Regions from separate parts of the Enterobacter cloacae complex sp. HYC074_NIDB genome, predicted to be linked through region 1. Evidence: riboswitches for the same ligand, from Rfam matches in the RefSeq annotation. Region 1 holds a riboswitch; each other region holds the start of a gene.
The links. Region 1 has a riboswitch for thiamine pyrophosphate ahead of thiM (hydroxyethylthiazole kinase). Riboswitches for the same ligand answer to the same signal wherever they lie in the genome.

Region 1 (10,078 bases):
GGCAGTGAGCACGTTACTGGCTATTTTTTGCTACGCCATGGTGCAAGTTTCCCTCTGGTTGTTGCTGTTTCGCTGGCTCGGCTTAGCTGAATTTAAGGTTATGATGGGAGTATTCATTGCAGCAATTGTGTATTGTCTGTTAGTGATGAGCACGATGTTTCTGACTACACGGGGTTCTTTGCCTGGATATAAGCTGCATATTTTCGTCATTACGCTGACAGGCATAATGAGCATTATTTATTTCATCTGGACGGGGATTTCGCTTTTATTCGGCCCTGTTGAGAACTACACACCGCAAATAACCTCTTTGCTGGGGCTGGGATGTTTCTTTCTGAACATTATGTGGATGAATTCATCGATTTTTTACCGCTCCATTGCGCTAACGCTACATAATCGGGTCTGGCGTAAGCAGCTCAAAATCGAGGCAAGGCCAATGTCACACCTCAAACGTTGACCACAATAGTCAATTGAGCGGCAGTAGTATGCACTGTAAGCGCTACGGGGTTCTTTAGTCGATTTCAAAGCCCTTACGCGGGCTTATTTTTTGCCTTTCATCCTGTTCTTACCCGCTTTTTCCCTCCCTGGGATACACTCTTTCTATAGCTAAAAAAGGGAGCAACCCGGATGGCAACCTATCCAGACAGTTTATTAATTCTTAACGGCAAGAGTGCAGGCAACGATCTGTTGCGCCAGGCGATCACCGAATTGCGTGAAGATGGCGCGCGCATTCACGTGCGCGTGACATTTGAAAAAGGCGATGCGGCGCGCTATATCGACGAGGGCATCAGGTTAGGTGTTCAGACCATCATTTCCGGCGGCGGCGACGGAACGATCAACGAGATCGCCGGTGCGCTCATTGACCTCAACGCCGCAGCTCGCCCGGCGATGGGGATTTTACCGCTCGGTACCGCCAACGATTTTGCCACCAGCGCCGGTATTCCGGAGGATGTAGGCAAAGCACTGCAACTGGCTATCCTCGGGAAAGCGACCGCCGTCGATATTGCGCAGGTGAATGAAAGAACCTGCTTTATCAATATGGCAACGGGCGGTTTCGGCACGCGGATCACCAGCGAAACACCGGAAAAACTGAAAGCCGCGCTGGGCGGCGTCTCGTATCTCATTCACGGCCTAATGCGCATGGACACCCTCAAGCCCGACAGCTGTGAAATTCACGGTGAGAACTTCCACTGGCAGGGCGACGCGCTGGTGATTGGTATCGGCAACGGGCGGCAGGCGGGGGGCGGTCAACAGCTTTGCCCGGAAGCATTGATCAACGACGGTCAATTACAGCTGCGTATTTTTACCGGCGACGGGCTGCTGCCTGCGCTGTTTACGACGCTGACGCAGCCAGAGGAGAGCCCCAATATCATCGACGGGAAATCCGCGTGGTTTGAAGTGATCGCCCCACACGGCATGACCTTTAACCTCGACGGAGAGCCGCTCAGCGGCGAGCGATTCCGCATTGAGGTGTTGCCCGGGGCGTTGCAGTGCCGATTGCCGCCGGACTGCGTGCTGTTGCGCTGATTTTTTACAGCGTGCGCGATAATGCCCTCTCCCCACAGGGCTGAGGGTTCCCCAGTAATTTGAAAGCAAAAGCTATAACATTGCCTCAGAATCACTGAGGGCTTTCAGCGATGCCTCGGTCCGGCTGTAAATCGCTGAGGCGTTTCCTGTAGGCCGGGGCGAGGCGCAGGGATGCGCCGAGAGGGCGGGCTGTACAGGGATGTTACTTCCGCCCGTCCCCGATAAGCCGGAAGGAATAAGCCGAAGGGACCGCGAAGCGGCGATTTACCGCCGGGAGCCCGGGTCGCCAGGGTGGTGGCGACTGAGCCACCCTCTCCCTCAAGGGAGAGGGGGCCGTTTGTGCAGGCATTATTTTGTGAGGAACCCTCAGCCCACGGGGGAGAGGGATACGGTGGCGTCAGGCAATCGTGACTTTACTGTCCAGATAGACATCCTGAACCGCATTAATCAGCTTCACGCCGTCGGCCATGGATTTTTTAAACGCCTTACGGCCCAGGATCAGCCCCATACCGCCCGCACGTTTGTTAATGACCGCCGTGCGCACCGCGTCGGTCAGGTCGGTTTCACCGCCTGCCGCACCGCCGGAGTTAATCAGCCCGGCGCGGCCCATGTAGCAGTTCGCCAGCTGGTAGCGCACCAGATCGATCGGGTTGTCGCTGGTCAGCTTGCTGTACACGCGGTCGTCGGTATAGCCAAAGTTCACCGCTTTATAGCCGCCGTTATTCTCGGCCATTTTCTGCTTCACGATGTCCGCGCCGATGGTTGCCGCCAGGTGGTTTGCCTGACCGGTCAGATCGGCCGACACGTGATAATCCACGCCGTCTTTTTTGAACGCCGAGTTGCGCAGGTACGCCCACAGCACGGTCACCATACCCAGCTCGTGCGCGCGCTCAAACGCCGCAGAGATCTCTTCAATTTGACGACGAGACTGTTCTGAGCCGAAATAGATGGTCGCCCCAACGGCAACCGCCCCCATATTGAACGCCTGCTCGACGCTGGCATAGAGCGTCTGGTCATATTCGGTGGGGTAGCTCAGGGTTTCATTGTGGTTCAGCTTCACGAGGAACGGAATGCGGTGAGCATAGCGGCGGGAAACGGAGGCCAGCACGCCATACGTCGATGCCACACAGTTACAGCCCGCTTCAATCGCCAGCTCGACAATGTTTTTCGGGTCAAAGTAGAGCGGGTTAGCAGCAAACGACGCTCCCGCCGAGTGCTCTACGCCCTGGTCAACGGGCAGAATGGAGAGATACCCGGTCCCGCCCAGACGACCGGTATTGTAAAGCGTCTGCATGTTTCGCAGTACGGCAGGCGGACGGTTGTTGTCAACCATGACCCGGTCTACGTAATCATGGCCAGGCAGATAAAGCTGGTCGGCTGGAATGGTCATACAACGATGCTGTAAAAGGCTGTCGGCGTCTTTGCCAAGCAGCTGCGCAATATCAGTCATAGTGATGCTCCCGTAAGTCCGACATGATGTCGGAGCGTGTGATCCAAGCCCACGTTTTTGCAGGCAGAGTAAGCCTGGTACCGACTTAACCTATTTTCCACCATTTGCAACTTTTTTAAGCACAATCTGCTGGCTCGTTTCGTGTACAACATTTTTGTTACACTGATCAAACAATCGCCTTAAAGGTATTTAAAAGGTATTATCACATGGTATGTTACATGCGTACCTCTGACATGCAGGATTAAAAAATGAAAACGAAAGTCCAACTGTCATTCATGATGTTCGTTGAATGGTTTATCTGGGGCGCATGGTTTGTGCCGCTGTGGCTGTGGCTGAGTAAGAGCGGGTTTACCGCCGGGGAAATTGGCTGGTCGTATGCCTGTACCGCGATTGCCGCGATCCTCTCTCCTATCCTGGTCGGCTCGCTGACGGACCGTTTCTTCGCCGCCCAGAAAGTGCTGGCTGTGCTGATGTTCGCTGGCGCGATTCTGATGTATTTCGCAGCACAGCAAACCCAGTTCAGCACCTTCTTCCCGCTGCTGCTGGCCTACTCCCTGACCTATATGCCGACCATCGCGCTGACCAACAGCATCGCCTTCGCGAACGTCGATGACGTAGAGGCTGATTTCCCGCGCATCCGCGTGATGGGCACCATCGGCTGGATTGCCTCCGGCCTGGCGTGCGGCTTCCTGCCGCAGATGATGGGCTATAGCGACATCTCTGACACCAATATTCCGCTGCTGATGACCGCTGCCAGCTCCCTTCTGCTCGGCGTCTTCGCGCTGTTCCTGCCGAACACGCCACCAAAGAGTACCGGCAAGCTGGATTTCAAAGTGATGCTGGGGCTGGATGCGCTGATCCTGCTGCGCGATAAAAACTTTCTGGTGTTCTTCTTCTGCTCGTTCCTGTTCGCCATGCCGCTGGCCTTCTACTACATCTTTGCCAACGGCTATCTCACCGAAGTGGGAATGAAAAACGCCACCGGCTGGATGACCCTCGGCCAGTTCTCTGAAATCTTCTTCATGCTCGCTCTGCCGTTCTTTACCAAACGCTTTGGTATTAAGAAGGTCTTGCTGCTGGGCCTGATCACCGCCGCCATTCGCTACGGTTTCTTTGTTTACGGTGGCGCCGAGCAATACTTCACCTACGCCCTGCTGTTCCTCGGCATTCTGCTGCACGGCGTAAGCTATGACTTCTATTACGTCACCGCGTACATCTACGTGGATAAAAAAGCGCCCGTGCATATGCGCAACGCGGCGCAGGGCTTGATCACGCTGTGCTGTCAGGGCTTTGGTAGCCTGCTGGGTTACCGTCTCGGCGGCGTGATGATGGAAAAAATGTTCGCATATAAAGAGCCGGTGAATGGGCTGACCTTCAACTGGGCCGGAATGTGGACGTTTGGTGCAATCATGATTGTGGTGATTGCCGTGCTGTTTATGCTGTTTTTCCGCGAATCGGATAAAGAGATCACCGCAATTGAGGTGGTTGATGGCGATACCGCGCTGACACGAGGGGAAGTTAAATGAAACAAGACCGTATTCTCGGTGCTCTTTACGGGCAGGCGTTAGGGGATGCGATGGGAATGCCGTCGGAGCTGTGGCCGCGCAAGCGGGTGAAAGCGCACTTCGGCTGGATCGACCGTTTCTTACCCGGCCCGGCTGAGAATAATGCCGCCTGTTACTTTAAGCAGGCCGAATTTACGGATGATACGTCGATGGCGCTGTGCCTGGCCGATGCGATTATCGAATGCGAGGGGGAAATTAACCCTGACGTTATCGGTAAGCATATTCTGGACTGGGCGCTGGATTTTGACGCGTTCAATAAGAATGTGCTCGGCCCGACCTCCAAAATTGCCCTGAACGCCATCCGTGACGGCAAGCCGGTGAGCCAGCTGGAGAACAACGGCGTCACCAACGGTGCGGCGATGCGCGCCTCCCCGCTGGGATGCCTGCTGCCGGCCACGCGTCTGGCGCACTTTGTGGAACAGGTTGCGTTAGCCTCCAGCCCGACCCATAAATCGGATCTCGCTATCGCCGGTGCGGTGGTGATCGCCTGGGCGGTTTCACGCGCTATCGACGGCGAGCGCTGGCAGAACATCGCCGATGCCCTGCCGGGTATTGCCCGTGCGGCACAGGAGGCGAACACGACCACCTTCAGCGCATCGCTTTCCGCTCGTATTGAGCTGGCCCTGAAAACCGTGCGCGAAGCCAACGGTACCGAGTCCGCCAGCGAGCAGATCTATCAGCTTATTGGCGCGGGCACGAGCACCCTTGAGTCCGTTCCGGCGGCGATTGCGATGGTCGAACTCGCGGGCACCGATCCGAACCGCTGCGCGGTGTTATGCGCCAACCTGGGCGGTGATACTGACACTATCGGCGCGATGGCAACGGCCATCTGCGGTGCGCTGCACGGTGTACAGGCCATTGATCCGGCACTCAAAAACGAACTTGATGCCGTAAACCGGCTCGATTTCGGCCACTACTGTGAAAAACTGCTGCACTTCCGGGAGCACAGGGAGGGCGTATGAGTGCTTTTGCCCGCCGTCTCGAAACCCTTCACGCCACGCGTCCCGTAACGGTGCTCGGCGCGGCGGTCATCGACGTGATTGCCGACGCCTACGCTCTGCCCTGGCGCGGGTGTGATATCGAACTGAAGCAACAGGGAGTGAATATTGGCGGCTGCGCGCTGAATATCGCCATCGCCCTGAAGCGGCTCGGCATTGCTGCGCAAAACGCGCTTCCTGTCGGCCACGGCGTGTGGGCCGATATTATCCGTAACGCCATGGCGAAGCAGGATCTGCACAGCGCCGTGGAAGCGGAAACGGGCGATAACGGCTGGTGCCTGGCGCTGGTGGAGCCTGACGGTGAACGGACCTTTATGTCGTTCAGCGGCGTGGAGAATCAGTGGCAGCAGCGCTGGCTGGACGGGTTAAGCGTGCCGGCAGGGAGCCTGATCTCTTTGTCCGGCTACCAGCTGGCGTCCCCCAGCGGTGAGCTGCTGACGGCCTGGCTGGAAAGTCTTCAGGATGCGACGCTCTTTATCGATTTCGGTCCGCGCATCGCGGATATTCCCGACCCGCTGATGGCAAGGATTATGGCCTGCAAACCGATTGTCTCGCTTAATCGTCAGGAGGCGGAACTTGCCGCAGAATGGCTTGGCGTAAGCGTGGAAGAGCTCGGCACACGGTGGCAGCAGAGGTTTGGCGCTGCGCTGATCATACGCCATGATAAAGACGGGGCGGTCTGGTATGACGGTGACGCTTCCGGACACGTTCCGGCGTTTCCTGCTACCGTGGTCGATACCATCGGCGCGGGTGACAGCCATGCGGGAGGTACCCTTGCCGGTCTGGCCGCGGGATGGTCACTGCCAGAGGCGGTGCAGCTTGGCAATGCCGTAGCCGCCTGGGTAGTCAGCCATCGCGGTGGCGACTGCGCCCCCACGCGCGAGGCCCTACTCCTCGCACACAAAGACGTATAGGTCGCTGCGGCAGTAGCTGATGCTGTACTCAATTGGCCGGTGCTGTTGATCGAGCGCGACTTGCTTGATCACCAGCACCGGTATCTTATCGTCCATCTTGATATGCGCCTGAAACTCGCTGTCCGGCATCCGGGCGCTGACGCGGGACCGGGTGCGCTGCGGCAAGATATTCTGGCTGCGGAAGTAATCATAAAGCGAGACGCCAATGTCGTCCGGGTTGGGAATTAATCCTACTGGTACCCAGGACTCCTCTATCGATACTGCATCGTCATCCACATAGCGGATGCGCTTAAGCAGAAATACATCACTGTCTGGCGCAAGGGAAAGGTGGCGGGCGATCTCCTCCGGACATTTCACGACGCGTTTATTGACCCACAGCGTGTTGGGCGTTTTGCCCCGCAGCACCACCTGCTGAGAAAACCCGCGCGCCTCTTTTAGCGAATATTCAAAGATATTGTTGATTTGCGTCCCGTATCCACGCGCGCGGGTGACGACGCCAGCCTCTTCCAGCGCCTGCATCGCTTTACGCACCGTAATGCGCGACACACCGGCAAGCTGGCTCAGATCGCGCTCGCCAGGCAAAATATTACCGTGCGCGAGCACGCCGCTGCGTACCGCGTTTTTAACCGTTTCGGCAAATTTCAGATACAGCGGCGTGTTGTCCGGTGCGGCAATTCGTTCCTTGAGTTGAGCAATTAACCGGGTATGCGCTTGTTCCATCTCTGTTTTTCTCTGGCATAAGGTTTTATGCCAGTATACGGCTTACCACCATGCATGAAAATGGTGAACCGGCCCAATACCGTGACCCACTTCCAGAGAATCGGCTTTTGCCAGCGCGTCCGAGAGCCAGATCTTCGCCTCCTGTACCGTATCCGCCCAGTTCGCGTTTCGGGGACGCAGCGCCGCCAGCGCCGCCGAGAGCGTACAGCCCGTGCCGTGGGTGTTTTTGGTCTGTACGCGCGGGGCGGTGAAACGTTGCGCGCCATCGTGGGTGAAGAGCCAGTCCGGGCTTTCTGCATCATCGAGATGACCGCCTTTCATCAGCACCGCGCGACACCCCATCGCCAGCAGCGCATTGCCCTGCTCTTTCATTTCACGTTCGTTTTGCGCGTGTGGCGCATCCAGCAGCGCGGCGGCCTCAGGCAGGTTTGGCGTGATCAGCGCCACCTGCGGCAGCAGCTTTTTACGCAGGGTGTCGACGGCCGAGGCGGAGAGCAGCGGATCGCCGCATTTGGCCAGCATCACGGTATCGAGCACCACGTTTTTTATCTGATAACGTTTGAGACGTTCCGCGACCGCTTCAACAATGTCCGCCTCTGCGAGCATGCCAATTTTGGTGGTGTCGATACGTACATCGCTGAATACCGAATCCAGCTGTGCGGCGACAAAATCCGGCTCAATGCGATACACCGACTGTACACCGCGCGTGTTTTGCGCCACCAGCGCGGTGATAACCGAACATCCGTAAGCGCCGAGCGCAGAGAAGGTTTTCAGGTCTGCCTGGATCCCCGCTCCGCCGCTGGGATCGGTTCCCGCAATAGTCAGGGCATTTATGCGTGTCATACCTGTTCCTCCAGCGCGTAAAGCGCGTCCAGAAACGCGGAGGAAAAGCTGCCGGGCCCCCGGCTTTGAGTCAGGGCAACTGACCCTGCGCGCTTCATAAAGCCGCAGGCAGCCGTCGCGTTATCAAGCCTGTCGCCAGGCAGCGAGCAGCAGGCGGCGACGACCGCCGAGAGCGCACAGCCAGTTCCTACCACGCGGGTCATCAGCAGGTCGCCGCCCGCGACCGTACGGGTTCGCTGACCATCAGTGATGTGATCCACTTCTCCTGTGACGACCACAACGGCATGGGTCTGACGGGCGAGCGTCTGCGCAGCGGTCAACGCGCTCGCTGCCGTATCGGTGGAATCAACCCCGCGCCCGCCCGCACTCATTCCGGCAAGGGCGAGGATTTCGGAGGCGTTTCCACGAATGGCCGCAGGTTTAAGGGATAATATTTGCTGGCAAAAACGGGTGCGGAACGCCAGCGCGCCAACCGCAACCGGATCCAGAACCCAGGGTGTGCCCGCGGCTACAGCGCTCTCAATAGCCCGACGCATCGACTGGGCGCGCGGTGCGGTGAGTGTACCCACGTTGATGAGCAGAGCATCGGCAAGCGCGGCAAACTGTTCCGCTTCCTCGGCTTCGATCACCATTGCCGGGGAAGCGCCCAGCGCGAGCAGCACATTGGCGGTGAAGGTCTGCACGACATCGTTGGTCATACAGTGCGTGAGCGGGGAACGGGTTCGGAATTGATGTAAAACGTGTGAGTCGAGCAGGTCAGGCTGCATGGTTTCGCTCCTGCCGTGCGTGAAGAAGCGATGACCGGGTAGGCATCTGACTTCCCTACGCTGGCATTATCCAGATCAGGTAATACGGGTATTTCTCAGCCTTCACAAAGAAGGGCACCCCGAGTCAAATTACTTATAAAACAGTTACTTACAAAATGGCATTTCGTAGTCATGTAGTGTAACCGGGGGGTAACCCGGGTGCAAGGAGTTTTGGCTGTCCGTTAACCCCCTGTAACGAACAATAAACGACAAGATATTAACTACGCTCAATATGTATACATTATTGTTCAGTTAATTATCCCGCCATATTTGTTAAGAACTCATTAAATATAATATTCACTTTCTGTGCTGAGAAATTTTATTTTTATCCATAATGACTCACCGGGAGTGATTTTATAAGACAGCCCACCTGCTTTCGTATGAAATAAACTCAGGCATCAATGTAAACATTTATTTTGCAGAAATTTATTTCTGTCAATTACTTAATCTGACCCTCTCATTTCCCTCGTCATTTTCACTTTAATGTTTACATTAATAACAACCGCAAAATGACTTTTACGCCCTCGGAACTATTCATAGTATTTATGACTTAGATCAACATCATTGGTTTGCGTTTAATTGATAGTTCACTCGCGTTACTAAATAAGATTTAGATAATCTTCAACCGTTTTTTAAATCCAAAAAATAAAGCTGTTCAGCTTCAGTATTTTCGATAATTAATGATGTGAGCTTTTTAAATGAAATCTATGAATAAAAACTTTACTGCTATTTTTGTAATGGGCGTTGTCTTAGCGGGTACAATGAGCCAGGCTGAAGCCGCGAATACGGTTTGGGACGATCAGCAAATCACTAATATTGTAAATGACCATCAAGATCAAATTACACAAAACAACGCTGATAGTATTAACCGTGATGGCGCAACGGATAACCGCTTAACGCAGGTTAACGACGACCTTCAGTCCACAAAACTGGGCGTGTTAGTCGTGGATAAAATGGCTAACGACGCACATCAGAAAGCGTTGCTTGCTGGCGCGCTTGCCGATTCCGCCAGTCTGAAAAGTGAGACGGCCTTACAGGGTGTGGCGACTAACGGCACAGCCATTAACAACCTTCAACACGTCGATAATATTCAGGATAGCCGCCTTACTGCTCTCGAAAATGCACCTAAACCCATCAACGGTGCAGATGGAGCGAAAGGTGATAAAGGGGATACCGGTGCGACTGGCGCAAAGGGTGATAAAGGGGATACCGGTGCGACTGGCGCAAAGGGTGATAAAGGGGATACCGGCGCGACTGG
Region 2 (10,078 bases), 2.0 Mb from region 1:
TCGCGTTGAGATCGGTCGTTTCCAGATCTTCCTGTCCCAGATGCACGCCGTACGCCTGGTGTTTAACCGCCAGCCGCCAGTAGTCGTTGATAAACAGGCGGGCGTGGTAGCGACGTCCCAGCGCGATAGCGGCGATCACGTCGGCCTCCACCTCTTCATCGCGTTTATCCTTAATGCGTAGCTGGATCGTGCGAACGCCTGCCTCCAGCAGGCGAGCGATCCACGCCACGCTGTCCACCACCGGGTAAAGCCCTAAGCGGAAGGGGACAGGGGGGAAATCAGGCTGGTACATTATGCCTCCTCTTTTTTGAGGTAGATTTCGCCGCCTTTCGCGCGGAAGGTTTCCGACATGTCCGCCATGCCGACTTCAATGGTCTGCGCGGCGGCGTAATCGCGTACTTCCTGGCTGATTTTCATCGAGCAGAATTTTGGTCCGCACATGGAGCAGAAGTGCGCGACTTTGCCCGATTCCTGCGGCAGGGTTTCGTCGTGGTAGGCGCGGGCGGTGAACGGATCGAGGGCCAGGTTAAACTGGTCTTCCCAGCGGAATTCAAAGCGCGCTTTGGACATGGCGTTGTCGCGAATTTGCGCGCCCGGATGGCCTTTCGCCAGATCCGCCGCGTGGGCGGCAATCTTGTAGGTAATCAGTCCCTGCTTCACGTCCTCTTTGTTTGGCAGGCCGAGGTGCTCTTTCGGTGTCACGTAGCAGAGCATGGCGCAGCCGAACCAGCCGATCATCGCCGCCCCAATGCCTGACGTGAAGTGGTCATAGCCCGGCGCGATGTCAGTTGTCAGTGGCCCCAGCGTGTAGAACGGTGCTTCGTGGCAGTGCTCCAGCTCTTCGGTCATGTTGCGACGGATCATCTGCATCGGCACATGGCCCGGGCCTTCAATCATCACCTGCACGTCGTACTCCCAGGCGATTTTGGTCAGCTCGCCCAGCGTGTGCAGCTCGGCAAACTGCGCCTCGTCGTTAGCATCGCGGATGGAGCCAGGACGCAGGCCGTCGCCCAGCGACAGGGAGACGTCGTACGCGGCGCAAATTTCGCAGATTTCGCGGAAGTGTTCGTAGAGGAAGTTTTCCTGATGATGGGAAAGGCACCATTTCGCCATAATCGAACCGCCGCGTGAGACGATACCGGTCAGACGTTTCGCCGTCATCGGCACGTAGCGCAGCAGCACGCCCGCGTGGATGGTGAAGTAGTCCACGCCCTGTTCCGCCTGCTCCAGCAGCGTGTCGCGGAACGCTTCCCAGGTGAGGTTTTCGGCGATGCCGTTGACCTTCTCCAGCGCCTGATAAATCGGGACGGTGCCAATCGGCACCGGGCTGTTACGCAGGATCCATTCGCGGGTTTCGTGGATGTAGCGGCCAGTGGAAAGGTCCATCACCGTGTCCGCGCCCCAGCGCGTGGACCAGACCAGCTTTTCCACCTCCTCTTCGATGGACGAGGTGACGGCAGAGTTGCCGATGTTGGCGTTGACCTTCACCAGGAAGTTGCGGCCGATAATCATCGGCTCGGATTCCGGGTGGTTGATGTTGGCGGGGATAATGGCGCGCCCGGCGGCCACTTCATCACGCACAAATTCCGGCGTGATGTTCTCCGGCAGGCGAGCGCCAAACCCTTCACCCGGATGCTGGTGGCGCAGCACTTCGCTGCGGATGCGCTCGCGGCCCATGTTTTCGCGGATGGCGATGAACTCCATCTCCGGCGTGACGATACCCTGGCGCGCGTAGTGCAGCTGGGTTACGCATTTGCCCGCTTTAGCGCGTTTCGGCGTCAGCAGGCCGGTAAAGCGCAGCGCGTCCAGACCGTCGTCGGCCAGGCGTTCTTTGGTGTACGCAGAACTGCGTACGCTCAGTTCTTCGCAGTCGTTACGCGCCTCTATCCACGGCTGGCGCAGCTTTGCCAGACCCTGCTGGACGTTGATAGCCACATCAGGATCGCCGTACGGGCCCGAGGTGTCATACACCGGCACGGCTTCGTTGTCTTCAAACTGCGGGTTGTCTTTGCTGCCGCCGATAAGCGTCGGGCTGAGCTGGATTTCGCGCATCGGGACGCGGATATCAGCCTGTGAGCCGGAAATGTAGATGCGTTTCGAGTTCGGGAAAGCGGTGCCTTCCAGGGTGTCGATGAAGCGTTGTGCGTGTTCGCGCTGTTCGCGGCGGGTCAGTTTTGCAGTAGACATAGCTCATTCCAAAAGTGAAGGACATGGCTTGTCAGACGACGGATGAAGCAAGAGAAGATCGCCTCAGGGGCGATACAACAGCAGTGTGACTCTTGTTCCCTTCGCAGGTATTAACCTGATCAGGTTCCGCGGATCCCGAATTAACGGTCTCAGCCCGTGCTTTCACACTGGGCACTCCGACAAGAAAAATCCCCCTCCGCAGAGGGGCGAATGGTTGTAAATTACTCGTTAACGATTAAGAACTCAAGCAGGGCGCGCAACGTTATCGCTGGTGCTGATATTCAGGTTGTTGTCCAGCACGAGGGCGATGAGCTTGTCTTCCAGCGTGAATCGCTCTTCCAGCGCTTCGCCAAGGTCGGAAAGCGCCTGCTGAAACTCAAGATAGTTATCGTGATCGATAGCGTTCTCCAGCGCGGAATCGTAGTAGTCCATGATCCGCTGGGTGTTGGCTTCCAGCAGCGGACAGAGTTTACTGGCCGCTAAATACGGCGTTGTCCCTTCCATTTCGCGGATAATGCGTTCATAAAGGTTGAAATGGCCGTCGGAGAGGTAGTCGACAAGGCTCTGACAAAAATCATCCAGCGCTTTTTCGTTCAGCCGCATAAAGGATTCTTTGCCAGGCTTAAGACCGACCAGATTGTAATACGCCACAAGGAGATGCTTGCGCACATGTAGCCAGCGATCCACCAGGGTGTTACTTCCTCCAACGCGCTCAGTCAGGCTTTCCAGCTGGTTTAACATGGTCGACTCCATAAGGTTTAGAATGGGATCTGCTTATCCAAAATGTAACCACAATGCTAACAACATGTCAGTGAAGCGAAGGTAGTGCAATAGATATGGATCGTATTATTGAAAAATCAGATCTGGGTTGGTGGATCGTCAGTCACGAGCAAAAGTTGTGGCTGCCCGGTGGGGAGATACCCTACGGTGCGGCAGAAATCTTCGATCTCGTCGGCCAACCTGCGCTGCGGATCGGCGAGTGGCAGGGCGATCCGGTATGGTTGATCCTACAGGCTCGTCGTCAGGATATGGGATCCGTTCGTCAGGTGTTGGATCGGGATGTCGGCCTGTTCCAGCTGGCGGGGCGCGGCGTGCAGCTGGCGGAGTTTTACCGCTCGCACAAATACTGCGGCTACTGCGGCCACACCATGCACCCGAGCAAAACCGAGTGGGCAATGCTTTGCGGCCACTGCCGTGAACGCTACTACCCGCAAATCGCACCGTGCATCATTGTCGCCATCCGCCGTGATGATTCCATCCTGCTGGCGCAACATACCCGTCATCGCAACGGCATTCATACTGTCCTCGCCGGGTTCGTGGAAGTCGGCGAAACGCTGGAACAGGCGGTGGCGCGCGAGGTGATGGAGGAGAGCGGCATTAAGGTGAAAAACCTGCGCTATGTGACGTCGCAGCCGTGGCCGTTCCCGATGTCCCTGATGACCGCGTTTATGGCGGAATACGACAGCGGCGAGATTGTTATCGATCAGAAAGAGCTGCTGGAGGCGAACTGGTATCGCTACGACGATTTACCGCTGCTGCCCCCGCCGGGAACGGTGGCGCGTCGCCTGATAGAAGATACCGTGGCAATGTGTCGGGCCGAGTATGAGTAGTGTTACACTGACGGACTGACGCAATAAGGAACTGCAAAATGACCGAACTGAAGAACGATCGTTATCTGCGTGCGCTGCTGCGCCAGCCCGTTGATGTCACCCCGGTGTGGATGATGCGCCAGGCGGGACGCTATCTGCCAGAGTACAAAGCCACGCGCGCGCAGGCGGGCGATTTTATGTCGCTGTGCAAAAACGCCGAGCTGGCCTGTGAAGTGACGCTCCAGCCGCTGCGCCGCTTCCCGCTCGATGCCGCCATTCTTTTTTCGGACATTCTCACCATTCCGGATGCGATGGGCCTTGGGCTCTATTTCGAAACCGGCGAGGGCCCGCGTTTTACCTCACCGATCAAAAGCAAAGCCGACGTTGATAAGTTGCCGATCCCCGATCCGGAAGGCGAGCTGGGCTATGTGATGAACGCCGTGCGCACCATTCGCCGCGAGCTCAAAGGCGATGTGCCGCTGATTGGCTTCTCCGGTAGTCCGTGGACGCTGGCCACCTACATGGTGGAAGGCGGCAGCAGCAAAGCCTTTACCGTCATCAAAAAGATGATGTACGCCGAGCCGCTGGCCCTGCATGCGCTGCTCGACAAGCTCGCGAAGAGCGTCACGCTCTACCTCAACGCGCAGATTAAAGCAGGTGCGCAGTCGGTGATGATTTTCGACACCTGGGGCGGCGTGCTGACCGGACGTGATTATCAGCAGTTCTCCCTGTACTACATGCACAAAATTGTCGATGGCCTGCTGCGTGAAAACGAAGGCCGTCGCGTGCCGGTGACGCTGTTTACCAAAGGCGGCGGCCAGTGGCTGGAAGCGATGGCGGCCACCGGCTGCGACGCGCTGGGCCTCGACTGGACCACCGATATTGCCGATGCGCGCCGTCGCGTGGGGGACAAAGTGGCGCTTCAGGGCAACATGGACCCGTCCATGCTCTATGCACAGCCTGCCCGTATCGAAGAGGAAGTGTCGACTATACTGTCTGGTTTCGGCCAGGGTGAAGGCCACGTCTTTAACCTCGGCCACGGCATTCATCAGGATGTGCCGCCTGAACACGCAGGCGTATTTGTGGAGGCGGTGCATCGGCTTTCTGCCCAGTATCATAAGTAAGGAGTGGTTATGGATCTCGCGTCGCTACGCGCTCAGCAAATCGAACTGGCTTCATCGGTGATCCGTGAGGATCGTCTGGATACGGACCCTCCGCGGTACATTGGCGGGGCGGACGTCGGGTTTGAGCAGGGCGGTGAAGTGACGCGAGCGGCGATGGTGGTGCTGAAATACCCGTCGCTGGAGCTGGTGGAGTACAAGGTGGCGCGTATCGCCACCACCATGCCCTATATCCCCGGCTTTCTCTCCTTCCGCGAATATCCCGCGCTGCTGGCCGCTTGGGAACAACTCTCGCTAAAACCTGACCTGCTGTTTGTTGATGGGCATGGTATCTCCCATCCGCGTCGCTTAGGCGTTGCCAGCCACTTTGGTCTGCTGGTGGACGTGCCGACCATCGGCGTGGCGAAAAAACGCCTGTGCGGCGCGTTTGAGCCGCTCTCTGCCGAACCGGGCGCGCTGGCGCCGCTTATTCATAAAGGCGAGCAGCTGGCGTGGGTCTGGCGCAGTAAAGCGCGCTGCAACCCGCTGTTTATCGCAACCGGGCATCGGGTGAGCATGGACAGCGCCCTGGCGTGGGTGCAACGCTGTATGAAGGGCTACCGTTTACCGGAGCCAACCCGCTGGGCTGACGCCGTGGCCTCTTCACGTCCGGCATTCATTCGTTGGCAGGAAATTCAGCCGTGATTCAGGTAAACTGCGGCTAATTTTCGATTCGAGACATCATCATGTTACAAAACCCGATTCATCTGCGCCTTGAAAAGCTGGAAAGCTGGCAGCACGTGACGTTTATGGCTTGCCTGTGCGAGCGCATGTATCCCAACTATGCCGCGTTCTGCAAGCAGACAGCGTTTGGCGAAGGCCAGATTTATCGTCGTATCCTGGATTTAATCTGGGAGACGCTGACGGTCAAAGACGCGAAGGTGAATTTTGACTCTCAGCTCGAAAAGCTGGAAGAGGCTATTCCGGCTGCGGATGATTTCGACCTGTATGGCGTCTACCCGGCCATTGATGCCTGTGTGGCGTTGAGCGAGCTGATCCACTCCCGTCTGAGCGGTGAAACCCTGGAACACGCCATTGAAGTCAGTAAGGCATCCATTACCACCGTTGCGATGCTGGAAATGACCCAGGAAGGCCGTGAAATGACCGACGAAGAGCTGCGTGCTAACCCGGCGGTAGAACAGGAATGGGACATTCAGTGGGAGATTTTCCGCCTGCTGGCAGAGTGTGAAGAGCGTGATATTGAGCTGATCAAAGGGCTGCGCGCGGACCTGCGCGAGGCCGGCGAGAGCAATATTGGTATAATTTTTAACCAATGAGACAACAAAACGTGATTTAACGCCTGTTTTGTCGCTCCTCGACTCTTCCCTTTCGCCCCCCGTCTGGTCTACATTTGGGGGGCGAAAAAAAGTGGCTATCGGTGCGTGTATGCAGGAGAGTGCTTTTTTGGCATTTTCGTCGCACTCGATGCTTAGCAAGCGATAAACACATTGAAAGGATAACTTATGAACAAGACTCAACTGATTGATGTAATTGCGGACAAGGCTGATCTGTCTAAAGTGCAGGCTAAAGCTGCTCTGGAATCTACCCTGGCTGCTATTACTGAGTCTCTGAAAGAAGGCGATGCTGTACAACTGGTTGGTTTCGGTACCTTCAAAGTGAACCACCGCGCTGAGCGTACTGGCCGCAACCCGCAGACCGGTAAAGAAATCAAAATCGCCGCAGCTAACGTGCCGGCATTTGTTTCTGGTAAAGCACTGAAAGACGCAGTTAAGTAAGACGCGTGGCAGTGAACAGTTTTAACGAAGGGGCGGCAACGCCCCTTTTGTCATTCTGGCGTGGACCGCTCGCGCTGGCAGGCGTACTGTTGCTCTCTGCCTGTAGCCATGATTCCTCACTCCCCCCGTTTACCGCCAGCGGCTACGCTGACAACCAGGGTGCGGTCAGGATCTGGCGCAAAGATTCCAGCGATGAAGTCCATATGCTCACCGCGTTCAGCCCATGGCATAACGGCAATACCTCGACCGCAGAATACCGCTGGCAGGGCGATGCCCTGTCGCTCATTGAACTGAATATCTACAGTAAGACTCCCGAACACGTGAAGGTGCGTTTCGACGACCACGGCGAGCTGAGCTTTATGCAGCATGAGGTCAGTGGACTGAAACAGCAGCTTTCCAGCGATCAGGTCGCCCTCTACCGCTACCGTGCTGAACAACTTCGCCAGACCAGCGATGCGCTGCGTCAGGGCCGCGTGGTGCTGCGTCAGGGGCGCTGGCATGCCGACGGCACGGTGACCACCTGCGAAGGGCAGACGGTGAAGCCTGAGCTTGAATCCTGGGCAACCGAACACATTCAGCGTCGTCAGCGGCATTCATCTGTGGAGGTGAGTGTGGCATGGCTGGAAGCGCCGGAAGGCTCTCAGCTGTTGCTGGTGGCGAATGAAGATTTCTGCACCTGGCAGCCGACAGAAAAGAGTTTTTGATTTAAGTCCCCTCTCCCTTGAGGGAGAGGGTTAGGGTGAGGGGGAAATTACTCTCCCTGCTCCCGCGCAATAGCACGATAACCGATATCCTGACGGCTGAAGCTGCCGTTCCAGTGAATATCCGCCATCAGCGCATAGGCGCGTTTCTGCGCTTCTGCCACGGTCTGGCCCAGCGCGGTCGCACACAGCACGCGGCCGCCGTTGGTGAGCACGCGGTCATCGTCAGCCAGCTTCGTACCGGCGTGGAACACCTTCGCGCCGTCAATCTCTTCCAGCGGCAGGCCGTGGATCTCATCTCCAGTGTTGTAGCTACCCGGATACCCACCCGCAGCAATCACCACACCTAAAGAGGCACGCTCGTCCCACTCTGACGTTTTCTCATCCAGTTTGCCTTCGCAGGCCGCAAGGCACAGATCCACCAGGTCGGATTTCATGCGCAGCATGATCGGCTGGGTTTCCGGATCGCCAAAGCGGCAGTTGAATTCGATCACCTTCGGGTTACCCTGCTTGTCGATCATCAGGCCTGCATAAAGGAAACCGGTGTAGGTATTGCCTTCCGCCGCCATCCCTTTCACGGTTGGCCAGATGATGCGGTCCATGGTGCGCTGATGCACCTCATCGGTAACAACGGGAGCAGGAGAGTAAGCGCCCATTCCCCCAGTGTTGGGGCCGGTATCGCCATTGCCCACACGCTTGTGATCCTGGCTGGTGGCCATCGGCAGAACGTGCTCGCCATCGACCATCACGATAAAGCTCGCCTCTTCGCCGTCGAGGAACTCTTCAATCACGATGCGGTGGCCCGCATCGCCAAAGGCGTTACCTGCCAGCATATCCTGAACCGCGGCTTCGGCTTCTTCGAGGGTCATCGCGACGATCACGCCTTTACCCGCGGCCAGACCGTCGGCCTTGATAACAATCGGCGCGCCCTTCTCACGTAACCAGGCCAGAGCAGGCTCCACTTCAGTGAAATTCTGATATTCCGCCGTCGGGATGTTATGACGCGCGAGAAAATCTTTGGTGAAGGCTTTTGAGCCTTCCAGCTGTGCGGCACCCTCCGTTGGGCCAAAGATTTTCAGGCCAGCTGCGCGGAAGGCGTCTACGACGCCAATCACCAGCGGCGCTTCCGGGCCAACGATGGTCAGATCGATGTTCTCGGTCTGGGCAAAGCTCAGCAGTGCCGGGATATCGGTCACGCCGATGGCGACGTTTTGCAGCGCGGGTTCCAGCGCCGTACCGGCATTACCCGGTGCCACAAAGACGGTTTCAACCTGCGGAGACTGCGCTGCTTTCCACGCCAGGGCGTGCTCGCGCCCGCCGTTACCAATCACTAATACTTTCATTTTCTGCTCCGGGAATTAATGGCGGAAGTGGCGCATGTCGGTGAAGATCATTGCGATGCCGTGTTCGTCGGCAGCGGCAATCACTTCGTCATCACGGATTGAACCGCCAGGCTGGATCACACAGGTGATACCCACAGCAGCGGCCGCATCGATTCCGTCGCGGAACGGGAAGAAGGCATCAGAGGCCATGGCGGAGCCTTTCACTTCCAGACCTTCGTCGCCTGCTTTGATACCGGCAATTTTTGCAGAGTAAACGCGGCTCATCTGGCCTGCGCCTATCCCGATGGTCATGTTCTCTTTGGCGTAGACGATGGCGTTGGATTTCACGAACTTAGCCACTTTCCAGCAGAACAGCGCGTCACGCAGCTCCTGTTCGGTCGGCTGACGTTTGGTCACCACGCGCAGGTCGGCTTCTGTCACCATCCCCAGATCGCGGTCCTGAACCAGCAGACCGCCGTTCACGCGCTTGAAGTCCAGGCCCGGCACGCGTTCCGCCCACTGACCGCAAACCAGCACGCGCACATTCTGTTTTGCCGCAGTGATTTTCAGCGCTTCTTCTGATGCGGACGGCGCGATGATCACTTCGACAAACTGGCGGGAGATGATGGCCTGCGCGGTTTCCGCATCCAGCTCGCGGTTAAAGGCGATAATGCCGCCGAACGCGGAGGTCGGGTCGGTTTTGTAGGCGCGATCGTAGGCATCCAGAATAGAAGTGCTTACCGCAACGCCGCATGGGTTGGCGTGCTTGACGATAACGCAGGCCGGCTCGCTGAATTCTTTCACGCATTCCAGCGCGGCGTCGGTGTCGGCAATGTTGTTATAGGAAAGGGCTTTGCCCTGAACCTGCTGGGCGGTCGCAACGGAGGCTTCCTTTACCTCTTCTTCTATATAGAAGGCAGCCTGCTGGTGGCTGTTCTCACCGTAACGCATATCCTGCTTCTTAATGAAGTTCAGGTTCAGGGTGCGCGGGAAGCGGCCAGAGGGATCTTTGCTTTCACCATGGTAAGCCGGTACCAGGCTACCGAAGTAGTTGGCGATCATGCTGTCGTAGGCGGCGGTATGCTCGAAGGCTTTGATGGCGAGATCGAAACGCGTTTCAAGTGTCAGGGACCCTTCGTTGGCATCCATCTCATTAATAATGGCGTTGTAGTCGCTGCTCTTCACCACGATGGCCACATCTTTATGGTTCTTGGCTGCGGAGCGCACCATGGTCGGGCCGCCGATATCGATATTTTCAACCGCATCTTCCAGAGAGCAGCCTTCACGGGCGACGGTCTGGGCGAACGGGTAGAGGTTAACAACGACCATATCGATAGGCGCGATATCGTGCTGTTCCATAATGGCGTCGTCCTGACCGCGACG
Region 3 (10,078 bases), 2.3 Mb from region 1:
GGAATTTCCAGCCCGGCAGCGGTGCCCATTAAGATCCCCGCGAGCTTGTCCGGTAAGCCCAGATCGCTGCTGATCCACAGCGGCATATCGATGATGTACATGGTGTTACAGGTCCACATCAGCGTGGAGGCGATAAACAACATGCGGACGTTTTTATCCTGCCAGCCGCTCACCTGCGTGATGGGCTTGTCCGTCACCTGCTCTACGCGCGCCACCGATGGCAGCGCAAAGGCTATCAGCGCCAGGCTGATGACAAAAATCCCCGCCGCGATGGAAAACATGGTGGTGAAGCCGTAGTTCAGCGCCAGCATGAACGCCAGCGGGGGACCGATGACCCACGCGAGAGAGAGCTGCGCACGCATCACCGAGCTGAACATCACCACTTCCCTCGCCGAGTTGTCGGCGTACTCCCGTGCCAGGGCGAAGAGCTGCGGCATGGCGGTGTTCGCCAGAGAGGCCAGCAGCACGCCGCAGGTAATGAGCGTCAGGTAATGGCGGTTGAAGGCAAACAGCAGCGCGTTGCCCACGGCCATTGCGCAACAAAAGAGGATCAGCTTGCGGCGATCGCCCTGGCTGTCGGATCGTTTCGCCAGCCACAGGCTGACGAGGATCCCGGCAATGGCGTTGACGGTGTAGAACAGGCCCACCCAAAACGGCTGCGCCCCCACCTCGCGGCTGAGAAACAGGCTCAGCGTCGGCGCCTGTAGCGCGCCGGCTACGCCCATCATGAAGGCCACCAGCATAAAAGCGGCGTACACGCCATTCAGGCGTCGCCCCATCGTCATCAACCAGAGCATGCGCAAGTCCTTATGAAAGCGAATCGAAATTGGGTGAAATAGTAAACGAAAAAAGCCAGCAAAAAACATTTTGCTGGCGGGTGATTAGCACCAATACTCAGTCACACATGATCGAGGCGAGTTAGCGAGAAGAGGTCGGTTTCGTAACGTCCCACTGCATCAGATCTTCCAGTATTCTCAGCCGCTGCTCTGCGCACTGGCGGGCCAGCCAGGACACTCCCTTTGTCGCTGAAAAATAGTGCTGATAAAACTGACGTGCGGTAGACCTCTTCATAATTTACCTCCTCGCTTCATCGATAAGGATTATTGGCTTAATATAGGGATTAATAAATTGCTGATTTTTTGTCAGGAGTTCCCCTTTTATGCCTTCTGGTCGTCTGCAACAACAATTTATCCGCCTCTGGCAGTGCTGCGAGGGGCAATCGCAGGAGACCACGCTGAACGAGCTGGCTGAACTCCTCAACTGCTCCCGGCGTCATATGCGTACCCTCCTCAACACCATGCAGCAGCAGGGCTGGCTAAACTGGGAGGCTGAAGCCGGACGCGGCAAGCGCTCGCGCCTGACTTTCCTTTATACCGGCCTGGCGCTACAGCAACAGCGGGCGGAGGATCTGCTGGAGCAGGACCGTATCGATCAGCTGGTCCAGCTGGTGGGCGACAAGGCCGCCGTGCGCCAAATGCTGGTCTCCCATCTCGGACGCAGTTTTCGTCAGGGCCGACACATTCTGCGGGTGCTCTACTACCGTCCGATGAAAAATCTGTTGCCCGGCACGGCGTTACGGCGTTCTGAAACCCACATGGCCCGACAAATCTTCAGCGGCCTGACGCGAATAAATGAGGAAAACGGGGAACTGGAGGCGGATATCGCGCACCACTGGCAACAGCTTTCCCCGCGCCACTGGCGCTTTTTCTTACGCCCCGGCATTCATTTCCACCATGGACGCGAGCTGGAGATGCGCGACGTTATCGATTCCTTAGAGCGAGCCCGCACGCTGCCGCTCTATTCGCATATCTCGCGGATCCACTCCCCAACGGCCTGGACGCTGGATATTGAGCTATCGCAGCCGGACAAATGGCTTCCGTGGCTTCTGGGCTACGTCCCCTCAATGATCCTGCCTGCCGAGTGGCGCTCCCTGAACAATTTTTCCAGCCAGCCGATTGGTACGGGCCCCTACTCCGTTACACGAAACAACAGTAATCAGCTGAAGATCCGCGCCTTTGATGATTACTTTGGCTACAGGGCGTTGATCGACGAAGTGAACGTCTGGGTGTTACCGGATCTCAACGAAGAGCTGAGCGCAGGCCTGACCCTGGAAGGGCCAACAGCCGGTGAAAAGGCGTTCGAAAGCCGCCTGGAGGAGGGCTGCTACTACTTGCTCTTTGATAGCCGCAGCCATCGCGGGGCAAACCACGACGTACGCAGGTGGATCAGCCATATTCTTGCCCCTGCTAACCTGATTTATCACGCAGAGGAGCAATACCAGACCTGGTGGTTCCCGGCCTATGGCCTGCTTCCGCGCTGGCACCATGCGCAGCCAGTGCGCAGTGAAAAACCTGCCGGACTGGAGACCATCACCCTCAGCTACTATCGCGATCACATTGAGCACAGGTTTATCGCAAGGATCATGAGCACGCTGCTGGCAGCCGAAGGCGTGACGCTGGCGATACAGGAAGTCGATTATGATGAATGGCATCGCGGAGACGTCATCAGCGATATCTGGCTCAACAGCGCAAACTTTACGCTGCCGCTTGATTTCTCGCTCTTTTCTCACCTGTACGAAGTGCCCCTGATTCAGCACTGTATCAACCGGGACTGGCAGCAGGACGCCGCACGGTGGCGGGCAGGAGAAATGGATCTGGCCGCCTGGTGTCAGGAATTACTGGCCGGGCAGACGATCGTACCGTTGATTCACCACTGGCTGCTGATCCAGGGCCAGCGCAGCATGCGCGGCCTGCGGATGAACACCCTGGGCTGGTTTGATTTTAAATCCGCCTGGTTTGCGCCGCCGGAGCCATAACGCTTTCGTAATATTCACCAAATCATTACAATAGCGCCGTTCTCAACGGGGTGCTGCATCACAGATGTGCGCTGAGATAATACCCGTCGAACCTGATCCGGATAACGCCGGCGAAGGGATTTGAGGCTGTCGCTCAAAATCCTTTGCCACTCAACCCTGAGGTGCAAAGTGTTAAAAAACGTTCTTCCTCTGCTGGCGCTGTTTGCGCTGCCTGTTTTTGCTAAGCCTGTTCTGACGGTCTACACCTACGACTCCTTCTCCGCCGACTGGGGCCCTGGCCCGGTGGTAAAAAAAGCCTTTGAAGCGGACTGCAACTGCGAGTTGAAATTCGTGGCGCTGGAAGATGGCGTCTCGCTGCTTAACCGGCTGCGCATGGAAGGCAAAAACAGCAAAGCCGACGTGGTGCTCGGGCTGGATAACAACCTGCTGGAAGCCGCCACCCAAACCAGACTGTTCGCCAAAAGCGGCGTGGCGGCAGATGCCGTTAACGTACCGGGCGGCTGGAAAAACGACACCTTCGTTCCCTTTGATTACGGTTACTTTGCGTTTGTCTACGATAAAAACAAGCTGAAGAATCCGCCCAAAAGCCTGAAAGAGCTGGTCGAAAGTGACCAGAAATGGCGCGTGATTTACGAAGATCCGCGTACCAGCACGCCGGGTCTGGGGCTGCTGCTGTGGATGCAAAAAGTTTACGGGGATAAAACGCCGGAAGCGTGGCAGAAGCTGGCCGCGAAAACCGTTACCGTCACCAAAGGCTGGAGCGAAGCCTATGGCCTGTTCCTGAAAGGCGAAAGCGACCTGGTGCTGAGCTACACTACCTCTCCGGCCTACCACATTATCGCCGAGAAGAAAGACAACTACGCCGCCGCGAACTTTGCTGAAGGGCATTATTTGCAGGTGGAAGTGGCCGCCCGCACCGCCGCGAGCAAACAGCCGGAGCTTGCCGAAAAATTCCTGAAATTTATGATCTCCCCGGCATTTCAGAACGCTATTCCGACCGGCAACTGGATGTACCCGGTCACTGACGTTGCGCTGCCGGCAGGCTTTGAGCAGCTAAACAAGCCGCAAACCTCACTGGAATTTACGCCGCAGCAGGTTGCCGCCCAGCGCGCCGCATGGATTAGTGAATGGCAACGCGCCGTCAGCCGCTGATCCCCGGCTGGTTAGTTCCCGGCCTGCTCGCCGCCGTACTGATGGTCGTCGTCAGCCTGGGTGCATTCCTTGCGCTGTGGTTTAACGCGCCAGAGAGCGATCTGCTCGCCCTCTGGCACGACAGCTATCTCTGGCACGTCATCCGCTTCTCCTTCTGGCAGGCGTTTCTCTCCGCGCTGCTGTCGGCGATCCCGGCCATTTTCCTTGCACGCGCCCTCTATCGCAGACGTTTCCCCGGCAGGCTTGCCCTGCTGCGGCTGTGCGCGATGACGCTGATCCTGCCCGTGCTGGTGGCGGTGTTCGGCATTCTGAGCGTCTACGGTCGGCAGGGCTGGCTGGCATCCCTCTTCAACCTGCTTGGTCTGGAATGGACCTTCTCCCCTTACGGCCTGAAAGGCATTCTGCTGGCGCATATTTTTTTCAATATGCCGATGGCGACGCGCCTCTTTTTACAGGCGCTGGAAAACATTCCCGGTGAGCAGCGTCAGATTGCCGCCCAGCTTGGCATGCGCGGCTGGTCGTTCTTCCGCTTTGTCGAATGGCCGTGGCTGCGACGCCAGATTGCTCCGGTTGCCGCGCTAATCTTTATGCTCTGCTTCGCCAGCTTCGCGACCGTACTTTCTCTCGGCGGCGGGCCGCAGGCCACCACCATTGAGCTGGCGATCTATCAGGCCTTAAGTTACGACTACGATCCGGGCCGCGCCGCGCTGCTGGCGATCGTGCAGATGGTCTGCTGCCTGGCGCTGGTGTTACTCAGCCAGCGGCTAAGTAAAGCGATCCCCACAGGTAGCAATAACCTGACAGGCTGGCGCGATCCGCAGGACAGCCTGCACAGCCGCGTCGCGGATTTTATGCTAATCGCATTGGCACTCCTGCTTCTGCTGCCCCCGCTGCTGGCCGTTATTGTTGATGGCCTGAATCGCAATGTGTTGTCGGTACTGCAACAGCCTGTCCTGTGGCAGGCGACGTGGACCTCATTGCGCATCGCGCTGGCAGCCGGGATCCTGTGCGTGATCCTGACCATGATGCTGCTCTGGAGCAGCCGCGAGCTGTACGCGCGTCATGCCCGTAAAGCCGCACACGCGCTGGAGCTGACGGGTATGCTGATCCTGGCGATGCCGGGCATTGTGCTGGCGACCGGATTCTTTTTACTGTTCAACAGCACCATCGGCCTGCCGGAAAGCGCCGACGGCATCGTCATTTTTACCAACGCACTGATGGCCATCCCTTACGCGCTCAAGGTGCTGGAAAACCCGATGCGCGACGTCAACAGCCGCTACAGTTTGCTGTGTCAGTCGCTGGGCATGCAGGGCTGGCAGCGTCTGAAGGTGGTCGAACTGCGCGCGCTAAAGCGTCCGCTGGCCCAGGCGCTGGCGTTTGCCTGCGTGCTGTCGATTGGCGATTTTGGCGTGGTGGCCCTCTTCGGCAACGAGGATTTCCGCACGCTGCCGTTCTGGCTTTATCAGCAAATTGGCTCCTATCGTAGCCAGGACGGCGCCGTCACGGCGCTGCTCCTGTTACTGCTGTGCTTTGCGTTATTTACCGTTATCGAAAAACTTCCGGGGCGTGATGTTAAAACTGACTGATGTAACCTGGCTTTATGAGCACCTGCCAATGCGTTTTACCCTCTCCGTTCGTCAGGGAGAGCGAATAGCAGTGCTTGGCCCCAGCGGGGCCGGAAAAAGTACCCTGCTCAATCTGATTGCCGGTTTTTTACAGCCTGCCAGCGGGTCGATCGTCATTGATAATGGCGAGTATACCTACGCTCCGCCAGCTAAACGCCCGGTGTCGATGCTGTTCCAGGAAAACAATCTGTTCAATCATCTTACGGTGTGGCAGAACATCGCGCTGGGTATGGATCCGGGGTTAAAGCTCAGTGCTGCGCAGCGTCAGACGCTGGAGGCAATCGCCGAACAAATGGGCCTGGCTGCGTTTATCAACAGACTACCGGGTGAGCTTTCGGGCGGCCAGCGCCAGCGCGTGGCGCTGGCGCGCTGTCTGGTGCGCAAGCAGCCGCTGCTGCTGCTCGACGAACCCTTTTCGGCGCTCGACCCGGCCCTGCGTCAGGAGATGCTCTCGCTGGTTGAGGAGGTTTGCGAGCGCGAGCAACTGACGATGCTGATGGTTTCGCATAGCATCGAAGATGCCGCACGCATCGCGCCGCGATCGGTGGTGATCGCGGAGGGACGTATTCTGTGGGATGGGGAAACAGAAGAACTTCTGAGTGGTAAGGCGGGGGCGTCTTCATTGTTGGGTATTCGTGCGGTCTGATGCCCTCACCCTGGCCCTCTCCCACAGGGAGAGGGAAAACACCTTAACGGCTCACCACCTTTAACAGGATCTCGCCGTACACCGGCATCAGCGGGTGACGAATCAGCGCGACCAGCGCGACCACTGCCACGCCGAGCGTCAGCGGGGCCAGCCAGAGCAGGCGAGTGCGCGGAAGATAGCGCGTCAGACGATCAACACTGGCTTTCGCGCTGCGCCACAGGCGCCAGCAGAGCCAGACCGCCAGCCACAGCAGCACCGCCGTGCCCAGCAGCAGCCATTTAAACTCACCGCTTTGCATACCGTCAGGAATATCAATCGCCGCGCCCGCCAGGATACCCGGCAGGAAGTAGAACGGCGGCCAGAAGACGCAGCCGATGATATTCGGCACCACAAACTTCGCGACGGGCAGATCCAGCATCCCGGCCACCATCGGCACCAGCGGACGCGTTGGGCCAACGAAGCGCCCCACGAGGATGGTGAACATGCTGTGCTGGTGCAGCGCATGCTCGGTTTTATCCAGCAGCGCTTTGTTTTTTTTCATGAACGACCAGCGGTGCAGCGGCTTCTTAAAGCGCCAGCCCAGCCAGAAGGAGATCCAGTCCCCCAGCAAACAGCCGATAATACCGGCCATCCACGCCTGCCAGAAATTGACCTCGCCGCTGCCGATAAGCGCCCCAAGCCCCGCCATCATCACGGTGCCGGGCAGGATCAGCCCGACCAGCGCCAGCGACTCCAGAAACGCCACCAGCGCCACGGCGATGAGCGAATACATAACGGACTGGGTAATAAAATGTTCCAGCAATGCCTGCATAACTATTCCGGTCAGAAAACGAATCAGCGATTCTGCTTAGCGCCCTGCACCGCGTCAAGGCATCAATTGTCTGAATAGTTTACAAGATGCGCCTGAAGTTCACCTGAATGTTTACCGATTATTCACATCCCGCACGGAATTCGCTCGGGCTGGCACCGGTGCACTTCTTAAACACGCGAGAGAAATAGAGCTGATCTTCAAAGCCGACGTTACGCCCGACGGTGGCGATAGGCATTCGGGTGGTGCTGAGCAGCAGTTTCGCCTGGCTGATGCGCTGATCCTCGCGCCAGCTGAGTACGCTCACGCCAAGCTGCTGGCGGAACAGATGCGACAGCCGTGACGGCGACAGGCACACATGCTGGGCGACGCTGGCAATATCAAACTGGCTGTCGGCAAGGTGGTCGCTGATGTACTGGCAGGCGTCGCGGACGCGGTTGTCCAGCGGCGGATTAAGCGACTCGTTGATGGCCTCCATGCGGCGCAGCAGCACCTGTTCAAGCAGGTTGATGGCCAGCAGTTCGGCGTAGCGCCCGCCCGCCTGCCCTGCCTCAATAATCTGTGCGAACAGCTCACGGAACTGCGCCAGATGCGCCTCATCCGGGCGATATAAACCGGTATGGGCGAAAATGGCCGGCCACGAGAGCCACTCCTGCCAGTAGGCGCGCGGACGGAAATAGACCCACTGGTGATACCACTCTTTGGCATCCGGGTGGCGCCCGTAGTGATGGATCTCCCCCGGCGGGAACAGCAGCATATCACCGGGGCGGCAGATAAACTGTTGATCCCCATTTTTGACGACGCCTTCTCCGCGTACGGTCAGGTTCAGGATATATCCCTTCATGCCAAGAGGGCGATCGACGTAAAAATCGAGATATCCCTCGGCCTCAATTGGCGTCAGTCCCGCCACCAGATGGGCGTTAAATGAGTAGCCCGGCAGTAAGGGATCGTTTTGCGGTTCGGCCATAGATTCAGTTCTCCCAAGGGTCCTGAAGGAAACCAATTGTCCATATCGATACAAGCAGTATAAAAATGGCCCGCGAAAAGATCCAAAAAGCATCACGCCTCTTTTACGTCCGCCATGTTTCAGCCTTTCCCCCTGATTTCTCCGCCAGCACGGGCAGATAAGCAGTAACAAAAGTGTCTATAAGTGCGGCAGAAATGTCCACATAGAATATTTGCACGGCGTCACACTTTGCGTGGCTACAGCAATTTAGTCCATAAGATTAGCGGATCCTGCCTGACGATTTTTGTCCCTAGTCTCTAATGTTCTTCCATACCTGTTTTTTGGATGGAGCAACACCATGGCAATTGCAATTGGCCTCGATTTTGGCAGCGACTCAGTTCGCGCGCTGGCAGTGGACTGTACGACTGGCCAGGAGATAGCAACCAGCGTTGAGTGGTATCCGCGCTGGCAAGAGGGGCGCTACTGCGATGCGCCAAACAACCAGTTCCGTCACCACCCGCGGGACTACATCGAGTCGATGGAAGCGGCGATCAAAACCGTTCTGGCGGAGTTGACCGACGCCCAGCGGGCCGATGTCGTGGGGATTGGCGTCGACAGCACCGGCTCAACGCCTGCCCCTGTCGATGCCGAAGGCCGCGTACTGGCGCTGCGACCGGAGTTTGCCGACAACCCGAACGCCATGTTTGTGCTGTGGAAAGACCATACCGCCGTGGAAGAGGCGGAAGCCATCACCCGCTTATGCCATCAGCCGGGCAAAACTGACTACTCCCGCTACATCGGCGGGATTTACTCCAGCGAGTGGTTCTGGGCCAAGATCCTGCACGTTACCCGCGCGGACGCGTCGGTCGCACAGGCAGCGGCGTCATGGATTGAGCTGTGCGACTGGGTTCCCGCCCTGCTCTCCGGCACCACGCGTCCGCAGGATATTCGCCGCGGCCGTTGCAGCGCCGGGCATAAATCGCTGTGGCATGAAAGCTGGGGTGGTCTGCCTCCGGCAGCGTTCTTCGATGAACTCGACCCGATCATCAACAAAAACCTGACATACCCGCTGTTCACCGACACCTTCACCGCCGATATCCCGGTCGGCACGCTCTGCGAAGAGTGGGCGAAACGCCTCGGTCTGCCGCAAAACGTGACCATTTCCGGCGGCGCGTTCGACTGCCATATGGGGGCCGTGGGCGCGGGTGCGCAGCCCAACACGCTGGTGAAAGTTATCGGCACCTCCACCTGTGACATTCTGACGGCAGATAAAGCCAGCGTCGGCGACCGCGCGGTGAAAGGCATCTGCGGTCAGGTTGACGGCAGCGTGGTGCCTGATTTTATCGGCCTTGAAGCGGGCCAGTCCGCCTTCGGTGATATTTATGCCTGGTTTGGCCGCGTGCTCGGCTGGCCGCTGGATCAGCTGGCTGCCGCGCATCCTGAACTGAAAACGCAGATTACGGCGAGCAAAAAACAGCTCCTGCCGCAGCTCACCGACGCCTGGGCAAAAAATCCGTCTCTCGACCACCTGCCGGTGGTGCTGGACTGGTTCAACGGCCGTCGTACGCCGTTTGCCAACCAGCGTCTGAAAGGAGTGATTACCGATCTCAACCTCGCGACCGACGCGCCCGCGCTGTTTGGCGGCCTGATCGCCGCCACCGCGTTCGGCGCGCGTGCCATCATGGAGTGCTTCATCGACCAGGGCATTGACGTGATCAACGTGATGGCGCTGGGCGGGATCGCCCGTAAAAATCCGGTGATTATGCAGGCCTGCTGCGACGTGCTGAACCGGTCGCTGCAAATTGTGGCCTCCGATCAGTGCTGTGCGCTGGGTGCCGCGATTTTCGCTGCCGTGGCCGCAGGCGTCCATGCGGATATCCCGACCGCGCAACAGCATATGGCGAGCGCCGTCGAAAATACGCTCCATCCGCAGACTCAGCAGGCACAACGCTTTGAACAGCTTTATCAGCGCTACCAGCAATGGGCAAAAAGCGCCGAACTTCACTATCTCCCTGTCGCCGCCCCGGCCAAAAGCACCGCGGACACTACGGCAACCCTGACACATTAAGGACACGATAATGACCAT

Region 2: another riboswitch for thiamine pyrophosphate. It lies ahead of thiC (phosphomethylpyrimidine synthase ThiC); the one in region 1 lies ahead of thiM (hydroxyethylthiazole kinase).
Region 3: another riboswitch for thiamine pyrophosphate. It lies ahead of thiB (thiamine ABC transporter substrate binding subunit); the one in region 1 lies ahead of thiM (hydroxyethylthiazole kinase).

What each region holds. Positions count from the first base shown of each region.
Region 1 covers NZ_CP114214.1:3,128,739-3,138,816, forward strand. Annotated here, with positions in the region: gene O1724_RS15160 (hypothetical protein) at 1-454, shown strand, start outside; gene yegS (lipid kinase YegS) at 625-1,524, shown strand; gene fbaB (class I fructose-bisphosphate aldolase) at 1,922-2,974, opposite strand; gene O1724_RS15175 (nucleoside permease) at 3,223-4,500, shown strand; gene O1724_RS15180 (ADP-ribosylglycohydrolase family protein) at 4,497-5,501, shown strand; gene O1724_RS15185 (PfkB family carbohydrate kinase) at 5,498-6,451, shown strand; gene O1724_RS15190 (GntR family transcriptional regulator) at 6,425-7,171, opposite strand; gene thiD (bifunctional hydroxymethylpyrimidine kinase/phosphomethylpyrimidine kinase) at 7,214-8,014, opposite strand; gene thiM (hydroxyethylthiazole kinase) at 8,011-8,781, opposite strand; TPP riboswitch at 8,817-8,913, opposite strand; gene O1724_RS15205 (YadA-like family protein) at 9,528-10,078, shown strand, end outside.
Region 2 covers NZ_CP114214.1:342,444-352,521, forward strand. Annotated here, with positions in the region: gene thiE (thiamine phosphate synthase) at 1-292, opposite strand, end outside; gene thiC (phosphomethylpyrimidine synthase ThiC) at 292-2,187, opposite strand; TPP riboswitch at 2,267-2,376, opposite strand; gene O1724_RS01710 (Rsd/AlgQ family anti-sigma factor) at 2,431-2,928, opposite strand; gene nudC (NAD(+) diphosphatase) at 3,024-3,797, shown strand; gene hemE (uroporphyrinogen decarboxylase) at 3,836-4,900, shown strand; gene nfi (deoxyribonuclease V) at 4,910-5,581, shown strand; gene O1724_RS01730 (YjaG family protein) at 5,623-6,213, shown strand; gene hupA (nucleoid-associated protein HU-alpha) at 6,400-6,672, shown strand; gene O1724_RS01740 (DUF1481 domain-containing protein) at 6,684-7,376, shown strand; gene purD (phosphoribosylamine--glycine ligase) at 7,424-8,716, opposite strand; gene purH (bifunctional phosphoribosylaminoimidazolecarboxamide formyltransferase/IMP cyclohydrolase) at 8,732-10,078, opposite strand, start outside.
Region 3 covers NZ_CP114214.1:796,198-806,275, reverse strand. Annotated here, with positions in the region: gene O1724_RS03895 (sugar efflux transporter) at 1-797, opposite strand, end outside; gene sgrT (glucose uptake inhibitor SgrT) at 919-1,071, opposite strand; gene sgrR (HTH-type transcriptional regulator SgrR) at 1,160-2,815, shown strand; TPP riboswitch at 2,852-2,952, shown strand; gene thiB (thiamine ABC transporter substrate binding subunit) at 2,984-3,967, shown strand; gene thiP (thiamine/thiamine pyrophosphate ABC transporter permease ThiP) at 3,943-5,553, shown strand; gene thiQ (thiamine ABC transporter ATP-binding protein ThiQ) at 5,537-6,238, shown strand; gene O1724_RS03865 (DedA family protein) at 6,282-7,049, opposite strand; gene araC (arabinose operon transcriptional regulator AraC) at 7,168-8,013, opposite strand; gene araB (ribulokinase) at 8,351-10,060, shown strand; gene araA (L-arabinose isomerase) at 10,071-10,078, shown strand, end outside.